Linked DNA regions of Niabella yanshanensis. The protein of the gene in region 1 interacts with the protein of each later gene in a pairwise test. Links are inferred from orthologs where the notes say so. Each region holds a gene or a part of one and is shown on either strand. Other genes may lie near its edges. The genes, in order: sucC and sucD.

What was found.
Region 2: the proteins of sucC (region 1) and sucD interact in binary tests that used the Escherichia coli proteins (3 or more experiments, as listed by UniProt). The link is inferred for Niabella yanshanensis from one-to-one orthologs.

The regions. Positions count from the first base shown.
Region 1 is NZ_CP139960.1:4,557,402-4,564,713, forward strand. Bases 2,897-5,775 are described here. They hold sucC (ADP-forming succinate--CoA ligase subunit beta), read right to left. Parts: upstream 5,003-5,775; coding sequence 3,791-5,002; downstream 2,897-3,790. Other genes in these bases: U0035_RS19005 (SusC/RagA family TonB-linked outer membrane protein), read right to left, coding at 2,897-3,618; U0035_RS19015 (hypothetical protein), read left to right, coding at 5,175-5,630; U0035_RS19020 (class I SAM-dependent methyltransferase), read right to left, coding at 5,734-5,775. In the rest of the region: more of U0035_RS19005, read right to left, coding at 1-2,896; more of U0035_RS19020, read right to left, coding at 5,776-6,126; U0035_RS19025 (GNAT family N-acetyltransferase), read right to left, coding at 6,153-6,602; U0035_RS19030 (purine-nucleoside phosphorylase), read left to right, coding at 6,744-7,312. UniProt on the Escherichia coli protein: Succinyl-CoA synthetase functions in the citric acid cycle (TCA), coupling the hydrolysis of succinyl-CoA to the synthesis of either ATP or GTP and thus represents the only step of substrate-level phosphorylation in the TCA.
Region 2 is NZ_CP139960.1:2,039,866-2,047,175, forward strand. What follows is about bases 1,714-4,590. They hold sucD (succinate--CoA ligase subunit alpha), read left to right. Parts: upstream 1,714-2,652; coding sequence 2,653-3,528; downstream 3,529-4,590. Other genes in these bases: U0035_RS08145 (ABC transporter ATP-binding protein), read left to right, coding at 1,714-2,515; U0035_RS08155 (hypothetical protein), read left to right, coding at 3,704-4,590. Also shown: U0035_RS08135 (NADP-dependent malic enzyme), read left to right, coding at 1-791; U0035_RS08140 (MlaE family ABC transporter permease), read left to right, coding at 819-1,556; more of U0035_RS08145, read left to right, coding at 1,643-1,713; more of U0035_RS08155, read left to right, coding at 4,591-4,684; U0035_RS08160 (DUF8818 domain-containing protein), read right to left, coding at 4,702-7,310. UniProt on the Escherichia coli protein: Succinyl-CoA synthetase functions in the citric acid cycle (TCA), coupling the hydrolysis of succinyl-CoA to the synthesis of either ATP or GTP and thus represents the only step of substrate-level phosphorylation in the TCA.

The DNA.
Region 1 (7,312 bases):
GTTGAGTCCCATAGATCTGATAGACGGCAGTGCTCCCCCTTCCAGTCCCTGGATATTACCGGTTCCGTTAGTGATGGCCGAAGGGTCTACATTCGGCGCATTGGACTTAATCAACCAAAGGTTTCTCCCGTATAATGATAGTGTGATGTTGTTAGCACTTATTTTCTGGGCCCAGCTATCGGGTAACTGATAACCCAGCGTTACTTCCCTTAGATAAACATAACTGGCATCATATACATTTGCAGCGTTAATATTCCGGCCAAAATTATTTTTAAAATGGTCATTGGCCGATATGGTCTTGGAGTAAGGTGTGCCATCTTTTAATACACCGGAAACATTCACCCCGTTTTCCCGGATATTACCAGCTGCTGTTTCTTCCAGTAAACCTGAATACTGGCCATACATATTAGTGTAGGAGAAGAACTTGCCACCCTGGCTAAAGTCCACAAGTGCGCTTAGTGTGACATTTTTGTAAGCAAATGTATTAGATACGCCACCAACGTAGTCGGGGTATACGCTTCCCAGGGGAACAACAGTTGAGGTTTTCACATAATGACCTAAGGTATCGATTACCTTCTGGCCGTTGAGATAGGTATAGTCAAAACCTACAAGAGTACCCAGAGGTTGTCCTTTTACAGCAACTATAGAAACCTGGTTTAAACGGCGCTCGGTACCAATAGTTATTTTATCTACAACTTCTCGGCCATTTTGAGCAAGGTCTACTACCTTGTTCCGGTTCTTGGAAAAATTAACGCCAATGTTCCATTTAAAGTTTTCTGTTTGTATGGGTGTTCCGTCGATACGCAGTTCAATTCCCTTGTTACTAACACTACCCGCGTTTATAACAAATTGGTTGTACCCGGAAGTTGGCGACACATTTACCGGTATGATCTGATTTCTGGTAATGCGGTCATAGTAGGTGAAATCCACACCCAATCGGCTGTTAAACATTTTGAGCTCTATGCCTGCTTCTTTTTCAGTGGTTTTTTCAGGGAGTAGATTAATGCTGTTCTTAATATCATCTGCGGTAAGGTAAGGAACCCCATTGAATAGTTGCGGTGAGCTGTAAGTCTGTAAAATTCTGTAGGGTTCCGTATCACTTCCTACTTGGGCAATGCCGGCTCTTATTTTACCAAAGCTCAACCATTTGGCGTCTTGTATCCACTCAGAGAATATGACAGAAGTAGAGGCCGAAGGGTAGAAATAAGAATTATTGGCCGAGTATAAAGCCGAAGACCAATCGTTTCTTCCGGTCAGTTCAAGAAAGATGGTGTTATTATAACCTAAAGAAGTAGTCCCAAATAAAGAATTGATTTGCTTGCGGGGCATTGACTCGATTATTGTAGGAGGCGCAGATATATTACCCAATGTGTATACTCCCGGGGTGATTAAACCGGCACCAGCCGGGGTAGATCCGGTAAACAAACGTACAGTTTGTTTCATAATGTTACCTCCGACTGTCGCGCCTAAATTGAATCGTTCTCCCAGGTCTTTTTTGATATTTGTTGTAAACATATAGTTCACTTCACGGAAGTCAATGGTGTTACGGGCATAACTCCCTACAAAGTAATCTTTGGCTGATCTTTCTTCCTGTAGTGTGTTGTAGCTGTCCATAAATGCCTGTGCATTAAAAGATAGCCAATCCAGTGGTTTATATTCCAGGCCAACGGAGCCGAACAACCTGCTACGGTCATCATTCTGATACTCCATAAAACGTGTCCAGTAAGGGTTATTGGCGAACAGAGGTTTAGGATTGTCAAAGCGGGTTCGGTTCCAGCTGATCTGGCTGCCATCTGCATATTGATAATCTTTCATACGCTCCATGTCCCATTGGCGCTGTCCGTATTCACTAAAAAGATTCATCACATTTTGCCCTGTAAAACCCGTTCCCGGTCTCCCTTTCGCCTTGGTGTAGGAGTAGCGTACTCCAGCCGAGGCAATCAGATTGTCTGCAATTTTATAAGTTCCGTTCAAACCTAGGTTGGTTCTTGAAAGTCTGGAGTTGGGTAACACAAAACGTTGGCGGGTGTCGGCAAACCCGATGCGTATAGCGCCTTTGTCGTTGCTTCCACCAACACTTACACTATTAGTCACCGTAAGTCCAGTTTCGAAGAAGCTTTTGATGTTGTCGGGATTAGGTGACCATGGGGCTGTTCTACCAAAATCCGGATTACCCTTTTCCCTGTCAAACGACCAGTAATGACGAACCAGGCGTCCATCGAGGGCTGGCCCCCAGGATTCGTCAACTCCATATTCAGGTAACAGGTCATATCCTCCGAGAACGGGGTCGTTGTAAGTGGGAGAATTACCGCTTAAAAACTGTTCAGGATTTTTGTTATAGAATAATGTGTCGAATGTTGTTTTAGATCCGCCGCCATAGCTGTTTTGGTATTTGGGTAATACATAAACTTTGTCTGTTTGAACATTAAGACTATAATTAACCCCTATTTTGTTTTTACCTCCATTGGTTTTCTTGGTGGTCACCAATACAACACCATTTTGTCCACGGCTGCCATATAAAGCGGTTGCAGCTGCGCTTTTTAATACTGATATCTGGTCGATATCATCAGGGTTGATATCCTGTATCGGACTACCATAGTCAAAACCTCCACCGCCGATTTGCTGGCCATAAGAATTTGTATTTAAGTTGCTGAAGGGGATGCCGTCTACCACGAATAATGCGTTGTTGTCACCCAGTATCGATTTAGGTCCTCTGATAGTTACCTTGCTGGAGCCGCCCATAGAACCTGTATTAGTCGCTATCTGCACACCGGCTACACGTCCTGCCAGGTTGTTAACAAAGTTGGTTTCCTTTGCCGTTTGAATATCGCTGCCATCTACTTCAGACACTGCATAGCCAACCGCCCGGCTTTTTTTGGAAATACCTAATGCGGTTACTGTTACTTCTTCGAGTTGTTCGGGTGCGGTTTGCTGTAACTGTATCGTTAATGCGTCGGCAGTAGTAAGCATCCTTTCCTGTGCGGCAACACCAACAGCAGAGAAGCGTACTTTGGCATTGGGGATAAAGGGAATTGAGAAACTGCCGTCAGCCCCAGCAGTGTATAATTTACCATCTGGATATTCTATACTGGCAGAGGGCAGCGGTTCTCCTGCACTATTAGTTACCGTTCCCTTTATAAAAACGGTATCGCCATTATTAGTAACTGCGGGGGTCGTAGCAACGCTGTTCTTTCCTGCCGCTGTACTGTCAGTTAGTGTAGCTGCCTGTTTTTTAGCAGAATCCACCACTGTTTGCGCCTGGCCGGCAATGGTATCTTTAATACTACTGCTTTTTTTCCAGGGGCCTACTTCAATCTCACTATTGTCTTTAATGTTGATCAGCACGCTGTCTGTGGCAGGGGCCACAAAAAACAGGTTTAAATTCAGCAGGCTGTTCCTTATTTGTATGGAATCGCCCTTGTTGGCTTTTAAACTAAAAATGCCATCCATATCCGTTTTTGCGGTATCGGCCGACCCTGTTTTATAAAGGTAAGTGTCGCTTAAGCCGATGCCTGTTTTGCCGATTACTTTGCCATTGATATTTTGCGCCTTCGACAGGTTAGAACAGGAAATGAAGATTGCAATGAAAAGTAATACACGGTTTAGCTTTAATAACATAGTTTGTTCGATAGGGTTTGGTAAGAGTATCTATTGCCTGCCAACCCTAACAATAATTTAGCCAAAGGTTTGTTTAAGAAATTAGAAATTCGTTAAAACTCAAAATAGAAAATGCCTGCAAGAGAAATCTTACAGGCATTTGAATAAAAATTAATTGCTTATGTATACTTGATTAAGCTACTGCTTTCTTTACCAGGTCTGCCGCTTCGCTTAATAAGATAGCAGATTGCACTTTTAAGCCACTCTCATCAATTAGCTTCTTGGCTTCTGTTGCGTTGGTGCCCTGTAATCTAACAATGATAGGAATTTCAATGTTGCCCATGTTTTTATAAGCTTCGATAACACCTGCAGCAACACGATCACAACGAACGATACCGCCAAAGATATTGATCAGGATCGCTTTTACTGCAGGATCCTTCATAATGATCTTGAAACCAGCTTCAACAGTTTGTGCATTGGCAGTACCACCTACATCCAGGAAGTTGGCAGGCTCACCACCACTCAATTTAATCATATCCATGGTAGCCATAGCGAGCCCGGCTCCGTTTACCATACAACCTACATTACCATCCAGCTTCACAAAGTTCAGGTTGTGTTTGCCGGCTTCTACTTCAGTTGGGTCTTCCTCAGTAATATCTCTCAGTGTCGCCAGGTCTGCATGACGAATCATTGCATTATCATCCAGGCTCATCTTACAATCTACTGCAATGATCTTATCATCAGCAGCTTTGAACAGCGGGTTGATCTCCAGCATGCCGCAGTCTAATCCTACATAAGCGTTGTATAAATTAATAACAAACTTTACGCAGTTTTTAAAAGCTTCACCTTTTAAGCCCAGGTTAAAGGCAATTTTTCTTGCCTGGAATCCCTGAAGGCCACCTGACGGGTGAACCAACTCTTTGAATATTTTCTCAGGAGTATCATGCGCCACATCTTCAATATTCATACCACCTTCGGTACTGTACATGATCACATTTTTACCACTGGAACGATCTAATAAAATAGAAAGGTAAAACTCCTGCCTTTCGCTTGGGCCATCATAATACATATCCTGGCCTACAAATATTTTGTTTACTACTTTACCCGCCGGGCCGGTTTGAACAGTTACCAGGGTACCCCCTAATATGCCCTGGGCAAACTCCTGGATATCTTCTAAAGATTTTGCAACTTTTACACCATTAACGCCTGTTTCTTTTACGGTGCCTTTTCCACGACCACCGGCATGGATCTGCGCTTTCACAACAGCAAACTTACTGCCGCTGTCAGTTTTTATCTTACGGTAAGCTTCCTCAGCTTCCTGAACAGAACTACATGCGTAGCCTTCCTGCACGGGTACATTGTATTTTTTTAATAACTCTTTCGCCTGATATTCATGAAGGTTCATAGTAAAAAACTTTTGGCACGAAGATAAGAGGAAAGTTTAAAGTTTGTATTCAAAGTTTAGCTCAAGGCCCTGCTTCACAGATTGAATAGGCTGTTTCATCGAATATTGCTTTTTTGTAAACAATGTTTTTGCAATTTTCAGTTTAAATTTTTTCAATATGAAATGCTTAAACATGAAACTATTATTAGTGAGTTTAATCACCATGGGGTTGGGTGTGGTTGCCAACGCTCAGACATCAACGGTTTCCAAAGATTCAATCAGGTTGTTGCAGTACAATAAGGACTTGGCAAAACTAAACGTAGATCTATACGAGGAAAAAATAAAGCTCGCGCAGAGTCAAAATGATCTGATCGGTCTCAGAACCGATTTACAGAAGGCTAATGAAAAGGCCGAACAGTCGGCAGCGGATAGCAAAAATGCTGCTGCGAAGATGTCAGACAATGTAGGTGATAAAGCTGCAGCCAAAAAAGCAAAAAAAGACGCAGATCGCGCAGCCGGCGATAATAAACAGGCGGTGAGGCTTACATCGAAAGTGGCTGATAAAGAGGAGCGTTTTATCAGGTCCGAAAAGAATATCAGCGAGATCCAAAAAAAGATCGACCGGCTGACTGCTCAATATAACAAATAGTCGCTCCGTATCTCAACAGAAAGAGTCTGCTACTATGGGCAGGCTCTTTTTTTTCAGTCAACGGTAAGCATCTATATCCACTTCCTCCAATGGTGATCCTCCATCAATATATAATTTCCCGCCTGGTTGAAGCAATTTCGCGATATTTTTTTAAGGCTGCCGCTTCTTTGCCGGAATGTCTGCCGTCCAGGGCTCCTACACGAATGGCAAATGCCAGGTTAAACGGCTCAACTGCAGTTTGAAGTGTCAATGTTTCAATGGCCGCCTGGATAAAACTGATTTTTCCTGCTGAAATAGCTTCTTCACAATTTTTCTGCGCCTGCGCGATAGCTTTTGCAGACCGGTCGATTCCCATAATATAAATAGGATCGAACCGGTAAGCGATCTCTCTGGCCGCTATACCGGTACCGCAACCAATCTCCAAAATACGCATGCCGTCGCGAAGCGGCAGCGCATCAACAATGTCTAAAAGGCGTTTGGATACCGGTGGTGTCATAACTAAACTGTTTAAAGCAGGAATCTTTAATTTTCAGGTTGTTGTAAGCGCATTTTCAACAAAGGGTAATCTAATCCCAGATCATCCTTGTCTGATCTTTCATAAATACTAAAACCACGTTTCAGATAAAACCTGACAGCTTTGGTATTCTGCTCATTTACATCTATCCAACACGCCTTATGATCATTTAGCGCGAAGCGAATTAATTTTGTTCCGAGGCCTTTGCCTGCATACCGGGGCTCAATAAAGAGCATTTCTATCTTACGATTTACTATTGATATAAATCCAGCCATTTGATGCCCATCCAGCAGGCAATAAACATTCAGAACACTGAAATCCAGTGCTCTTAAAATATTTTTAATCGTATCGAAATCTTTTTGAGCCAAAAAATCATGAGTGGCTAATACCGATGTTTCCCAAACCGAGAGGAGGGATGTTCGATAGGAATCGTCGTATTTTACGATCTGAAAGTTCATACTAAATGAAGCGATTTTTGAATATAGAACCCGTATAATCTTAAAATATTAATAAAACTACGGCCTGCAAAGGTATTAACGTTTTGAACTTCTGCTAAGCTATTCCCTTTCACTATATTTGCTCACTTAAATAATATCCCAATGAGTGAGATTATTGTGCAAAAAGTAAACGAAACAGCTGCTTTTTTAAAGGCTCAGTATGAAGGACAGCCACAGGTGGCGATCATATTGGGAAGCGGGCTTGGGAATTTTGTACAAAAAATAAAAGTAGAAAAGGAAGTTCCCTATACTGATATACCCAATTTTCCGGTATCTACTGTTAAGGGACATTCGGGTAAATTGATCTTTGGCGAGCTTTCGGGTAAAAAGGTTGTTGCCATGAGTGGTCGTTTTCATTATTATGAAGGGTATACTCCGCAGGAAGTTGTATTTCCGATAAGGGTGCTAAAGATGCTTGGCATACAAACGCTTTTGTTAAGCAATGCAGCCGGCGGCGTTAACGAAGCTTTTAGTGTAGGGGATATTATGATTATTAATGATCATATCAGTTTCAGCACCCCTAATCCGCTTATTGGTAAAAACGTAGAGGAGTGGGGAACCCGTTTTCCCGATATGAGCGAGCCTTATAAAAAACATTTGATTACCAAAGCAAAGCAAATAGGTGAGGCAGCTTCCATAAAATTGCATGAGGGAGTTTACTTTGTAGTAAC
Region 2 (7,310 bases), 2.5 Mb from region 1 along the record:
AAAGAGCCCGCAAAGGCTACACAAAGGAAGAAGCATCAAAACTCATGGAAGACCGCAACCATTTCGGTTGTATGATGGTGGAATGCGGTGATGTGGATTGTATGATATCCGGACTTACCAAAAGATACTCAGACGCCATCCGCCCCGCCCTGCAGATCATTGGCACCGAAGACGGCGTGAAAAAAGTAGCCGGAATGTACCTGATCATGACCTCCAAAGGGCCTCTGTTCTTAGCTGATACTACAGTAAACATTAACCCAACGGCTGAAGAACTGGCCGAAATAGTACTGCTGACCGCTAAAGAAGTTGCCGCATTTAATATTACACCCAGGATCGCTATGTTGAGCTATTCTAATTTTGGCAGCAGCAATACACCCGAAGCACAACTGGTTTCCAAAGCGAGGGAATTGGTGAAGCAAAAAGATCCTTCGCTGATCGTTGACGGGGAGATGCAGGCTAATGTGGCGCTTAATAATAGTTTGTTAAAAGAGATGTATCCTTTTAGCGAACTGGTTGAAAAAGAAGTAAACACATTAATCTTCCCTAATTTAGCATCTGGTAATATTACTTACAATATCCTGAAAGAGATCGGCTCTACGGACGCAATAGGTCCTATCCTTTTGGGATTGAAAAAACCGGTACATTTGTTGCAACTGGGTAGCACGGTGAACAACATTGTCAACATGGCTTTAATAGCAGTTACGGATGCCCAGTTAAAGTCAGCGGCAATGTCGGCCAAAGCTGGTTCAGAAGCAGGAAAAAACCAGGGAAACACCAAAAAGAAAAAATAGGCTATTTCCAACTAAACGACTTTATTCTTGAAAATACTTAGAGAATTCGGGCAGTATATCCAGATGTTCAAAGGTATGTTTCGCATGCCGGAGAACAGAACCATGTACTGGCGGCAGTTTATGCTGCAATGTAACGATATCGGCATCGGGTCGCTTGGTATCATTTGCGTTATTTCTGTTTTTATAGGTGCGGTATCTACCGTGCAAACAGCTTATCAGATCACATCCCCTATCATTCCGAAAACCACCATTGCACAAATTGTAAGAGATACGGTGATATTGGAATTTGCCCCTACGCTCAGCTGTATAGTGCTGGCCGGTGTGGTGGGTAGTAAAATAGCCAGTGAACTGGGTAATATGCGGGTAAGTGAACAAATAGATGCGCTGGAAATAATGGGCATCAATACCAAAGCCTACCTCATACTTCCTAAAATCATTGCAGGGGTTATTACAATACCTATGCTGATCATACTGGCCATGGTTTTAGGTATCTGGGGGGGGCGTTTGGCCGGGTCTGCTACAGGCATTATTGGCACTTCTATTTTCGACAACGGGCTGTTAATGGGCTTTAAGGGATATAACGTGTTCTTTGCGCTTACCAAAAGTTTTGTTTTCGCATTCCTGATCACCAGTATCCCATGTTTTTACGGCTACCATGTAAAAGGCGGCGCCCTGGAGATAGGACATTCCAGTACCCGTGCTGTTGTAATTTCCTGTATCCTGCTTTTACTGGCAGACTACATTTTATCTGCCCTGTTATTATAATAATAACGAAAAAATATACCAGTCATAACTGGTGAGGCAGATGCTGATTGTCGTTATATAAAATAGTTACTTCAAACCGAAGTACCATGATAGAGATAAAAGGTCTTAAAAAAAGTTTCGGAGAAAAAGTTGTACTCAAAGAGGTGACTGCCCTGATGGAACCAGGCAAATGTAATCTTATTATCGGTTCGAGCGGTAGCGGAAAAACGGTATTAATGAAATGCATTGTGGGACTGATGCAGCCTACCGAAGGAGAAGTTATTTACAACGGCACCAATTATATAACCATGTCCTCCGAAGAGAAAAAAGCTATCCGCAAGGAAATCGGTATGTTGTTCCAGGGATCGGCACTATTTGACAGCCAGACGGTGGAGCAGAACGTTATTTTCCCACTGGACATGTTCACGAACGACAAATACTCGGTAAAAAAAGCGAGGGTGAAAGAAGTGCTGGACCGGGTAAAACTGAACGAAGATGCCTATAAGAAATTTCCTTCGGAGATAAGTGGCGGTATGCAAAAAAGGGTAGCATTGGCCAGAGCCATTGTGCTTAACCCTAAATACCTGTTTTGCGATGAACCCAACTCGGGGCTGGATCCGCAAACTTCTATTGTAATTGATAAACTGATCAGTGAGATCACCCAGGAATACAATACTACCACTATCATGAACACGCATGATATGAATAGTGTGATGGAAATTGGCGACCACATTGTGTATATGCACCAGGGGGAAAAGGAATGGGAAGGCACCAATAAAGAGATCATTTACAGCGATAATAAAAAACTCAACGAGTTCATTTTTGCATCTAACTTCCTGCAGGATGCAAAAAATATGCGCACCATACAGGAAACCGGAGAAATTCCCAAAGAGGTGCACGAAGATGTACGGGACGCCCTGGAAGAGAAATTTAACACCGATATGGATGGCGATGGTGTTGTAGGTGCAACCAAAGAATAACACACCAGGTCCAATGCATGCTCCCCTATGCCGCCCCTCATATTATCATTATTGTTTTTGTATAGGAAACAGCAAAAATTTAGCTTATTAGCATGCTGGTTTCCTTACTTTTGTAACCAATCAGAAAAAACTATAAAATGGCAGTATTAGTAAATAAAGATTCGAAAGTGTTAGTACAGGGCTTTACGGGTACAGAAGGCACCTTCCATGCAACCCAAATGATTGAGTATGGAACGAATGTGGTAGGTGGCGTTACCCCTAATAAAGGAGGTACCACTCATTTGGACAGACCGGTATTTAATACGGTGGCTGACGCGGTAACAGCAACCAACGCTAACGTCAGCATTATTTTCGTTCCACCAGCTTTTGCAGCAGATGCGATCATGGAAGCTGCGGATGCAGGTATCGGTTTAGTGGTTTGTATTACTGAAGGTATTCCTGTACAGGATATGGTGAAAGTGAAAAACTATTTACTGGGCTCCAATACAAGATTGATAGGACCTAACTGTCCGGGTGTTATAACTGCCGGCGAGTGCAAAGTAGGCATTATGCCAGGCTTTGTATTTAAACAAGGGCGCATAGGTATCGTAAGCAAATCAGGCACTCTTACCTATGAAGCAGCTGACCAGGTAGCAAAAGCAGGTTTGGGAATCAGTACGGCCATTGGCATTGGCGGAGATCCCATCATTGGAACCCCTACCAAAGAAGCAGTAGAGCTATTAATGAATGATCCTGAAACCGATGCTATTGTTATGATTGGTGAAATTGGTGGTGGCATGGAAGCCGAAGCTGCCAACTGGATCAAAGCTACCGGCAACAAAAAACCCGTGGTAGGCTTTATTGCAGGCCAAACAGCTCCTCCCGGCCGTCGCATGGGCCATGCAGGTGCTATTGTAGGCGGAGCAGATGATACGGCAGCAGCTAAAATGAAAATCATGAGTGAATGCGGTATTCATGTAGTAAGCAGCCCGGCTGATATTGGTAAGACAATGGCGGAAGTATTAAAAAAGTAATGATATTAAAATTTAATAGAAAATCCTCCGACTTTATCGGGGGATTTTTTTTGGCCGCAGGCCCCAATATGGGTCTTTACCATTGGTGCATCCCGAAAGAATTACCGCAGAAAACAATCAATGGCTATTTAATATTTTTATAATAAATTGCTATTGTTACCTTGAAAAATAAATCATGAAATTGTATACACTGGCCGGGTTCACTGCACTGCTTACTGCCCTTTCATTCATTTCCTGCTCATCAGGGAACAAAATACAGGTAAACGAGTATGCCCGGCTGGTGTCTTGTCACCAGGCGAACAATGTGCCTGTGCAGAGTCCCGGTTTAAGGCCGCTGCATGAATTAACCACAGACAGTATCCTGTTGGGCAAATACAGTTTTCGTAGTTTAAATATCGCTTACGCGTTTGGCTTCCTCCCCTTACTGTTGCAATACGAAAAATTGCAATCTAACCAACCATCTATAGAAACAGATATGGATCGCCGCCTGAAGAAAATTGAAATAGCCCTCCAGCTTTCTGAGCGTATTGACCTGGCTTCACTTGAGATATCTTCCTTTGCCTCAGAACTGGATTGTGAAGAGGAAAGAATTACACAGGTGGCAGATTTCCTCAAAGGAAAAGAAAAACAGAGAGAAACCCGGCTAACGGTATCCGCTATCGGCGTAGGTGCAATAGGCGGTGTAGCCTCGGGTATTTTATCAACAAGAAGTGATGCCGGCAACAGCGGCGACTACTTGGGTATTGCAACAGGTATAACTGAAGCTATTTTAGGTGTGTTGATTTTAAGAAACAGCAAAAAGACGGAACTACTTCATCCGCGAAATGCACTAAAAGATATCTGGTTTGGGCAAGCAGTATCAGACATTTTCCCTCCGGCCGTATGGTATTACCTGAAGTATAAAAACCCGAATCAACCGGAAGAGCTCTCTTTAAGAGAACGCATTATCGAACGCTGGAAAAGCTTCAACCAGGTTGATCCAAAAGCATTAAATCAATTTGAAACCTTATACCTGAAAGATAAAGGTATATATGACACTGAGGCGCTTTATAACAGAGCAAAAATGTACGACCAGGTCGAATCTTATGTAAAAATGATCAAACAAGATCTTACCACACTATCGTATGAACTGGCGTTGCAAAATCATGCTAAATAAATATGACCTGGATATCATCAGAATATTGCCGTAATGGATGCTCTTCCGGTGTGAATTGTCCTGGTGTTTCCCGGCTTACGGCCATCATACTGGAAGTTAAGTTCCAGGTTATTTAAAAGACGTTTGGTTACCTGAAGATTCCACAAAAGGTTGGTGCCTGGCAGCAATCCGTCTAACATGATATACCCAACAGTAGTTTGTGCGCTATTAGCACCTGCACTATACTTTAGCCCGTTATAAGTAAACTTGCCAGTAACGGAGGCGCTTTGCAGTATATTATATTTCGTTTCAGCGGTAAATGCGTTCGATAAAGAAGTTTCGCCCCCATATATACCCGCATTTTTCTTATGCTCCCGTTTGTAGCCCGTAGTAACCCGGAAAGAAGTTCCTTTGATATAAGACAACAGCAGTTCCCCGTTATTCCTATTAATTTCGTAGTTACGATTATCAAATAACACATCATCCGTATACAAAGCATTAACACCCCTTAAGGCATTCATGTTTAAGGTAATGGAGCTGGATAAAAAATGCCGGTATTTAAGCAGCCACTCATTGTTCTGGCGGCTCTCGTATCCATAGGTAAGAAAGGCTTTATTGTTGTTACGCAGGTTGCTCAGATCAACTCCCCATTTGTTGCTCTGACGATTAAAAGATAAAGTATTGGCCAGGGTGGTAGTCAGGGTGATCAGGTTGGAATCTGCCAATCCGTAACTAAAAGGATTAAATTCAAACAAACCCTCCGCCATTGATTTCTTAGCGATTTGTAAAGAACTCGTCAGCATCCACTTAGACAAAAAGCTCTTCATTCCTTTCGTCTGGTTACCCCAAAGTTGTCGAGGAGTTATATTCAGGCTGTAGTTAAGCGTAGTATAATTGGCCTTTATGTACTCGTTGGTGGGTGTGAAAATTCGTATAAATCTTGCCTGATCGGCAAAAGCAGCCAGCTCAAACTCATTTAATTGCTGTACGCCGTCTTCATTGTAGTCAATCCAGGTATATTGTCCTGTTCCAGGTGGCACTTCAAGGTATGCATAATCCCGTTTTTGCTCCTGCCCCGATCCTACTTCGTATAAAACATTGCCATTTAAGAAGCCATTCCATTCATTCATTTGATACTCAGCGCGGGCCAGCACCGTATTGTCTTCCGTTTGCGCGCTTACTTCATCATTATAAATCTTCAGTTTCCTGAATGTAGTATTCAGGTAAAATTGTCGGTTGGCATTAGAGAGCAGCTCGGCTTGCAGATTCAGGTTATAACTCCTGTCCGCACGTACTAACTCTTTTCCAACCGGATATTTATCACTTCGTGTATAAAAATTAATACCATACCGGTTTCTTTTTTCCGGGCTGGATTTTAAGTAAGCCGTGTAAGTGTCAAAAGAAAAGGAGGTAAAATTGAGTGAGTCATTATGCGTGTTGCGATTGACATTTTCTTCCAGGGTATAGCGCCCCCCAATGATCCAGTTATCCATCCAGGACAGCTTCTTACTAATATCAACAATAGGTTTCAGGAAATAGCCTTCGTAGGAGCTGGTCTTGTAATTAGTTATAACAAACTGGTTGTTAAAGCCCCAGTTCTTCCAATTAGTAAACTGAGTAAGCGCGTTTTGAAAACCGTTATAATCATCGCTCCGGTTATAGTTCATAAATGCATACTGCACCGCATTCCCGTTATCGGCCCGTAGCCCCGCCGAGGCTTTTATAATATTTTCGGTGGCGCGTTGCGCTACCAATGGCAGGCCCCAGTCTCTTGTAAACTCTACATCTCTGAGCCGCTCCAGGGGTTGAAAACGCTGCTGCACATATTCATAATCGAGAGAACTTACAAGGCTTAGCTTATTCTTCTCTCTTAATAACCGGTTATTACTTAAATTAACCTTTGCCGCATAACCATTATCATCATTATCGTTGAGCGATGAAAGTGTATTGACGTCATACTTACTGGTAGCCAGCTCTGTTTTTAAAATCGTGTTAGCAGAAATATGGTAATCTATCCCCAATGTCAGTATTTGCTGCTTACGCGGAGCTACCAGCAGAACAACGGGCTCATAGCTACCTTGCCTTACCCCGTTTACCGGTGCTATATATACAAACACCTTCCCGTTGGCATTACCATTGTCTGCAATATAATTACCGCGCCCCGGCCCCACATCTGTAAAAGCCAGATTATACTTAGCCGTTTCCGGATTGGTCGCGTACCGGTAAAAGGAATCCACTACGTTATCAATGGTATCATACACACGTTCATATAATATCTTGCCGGCAGTTAAAGTATCCGTTGCTACAGAGGGGTAATAGGCATTCTGTATACTATCTCCTATATCAAAAAGAAACTGTTTTTGCCGGGTATCCAATACCTGGTTGATGGAAGAGTTTTTGGCATCGCTGTTATTAAAATACCCTACTTTCAACTTTACTTTGTTATTAAAGTTCAGTTCCTGCATAGCGTATATGTTCGTGTTCAGAAAATTCCTGTCGGCATATTCAAACTCTACCTGTATACGGCTATCCTTTGTGATCATCCGCCGGGGTGTAAAAGTTATTTCAGCTGTATTATAGTTGATCACATAATCCTGGTCTTCCCCCCTTTGCAATAACGCTCCGTCAATAAAAACTCTTTCTGTGT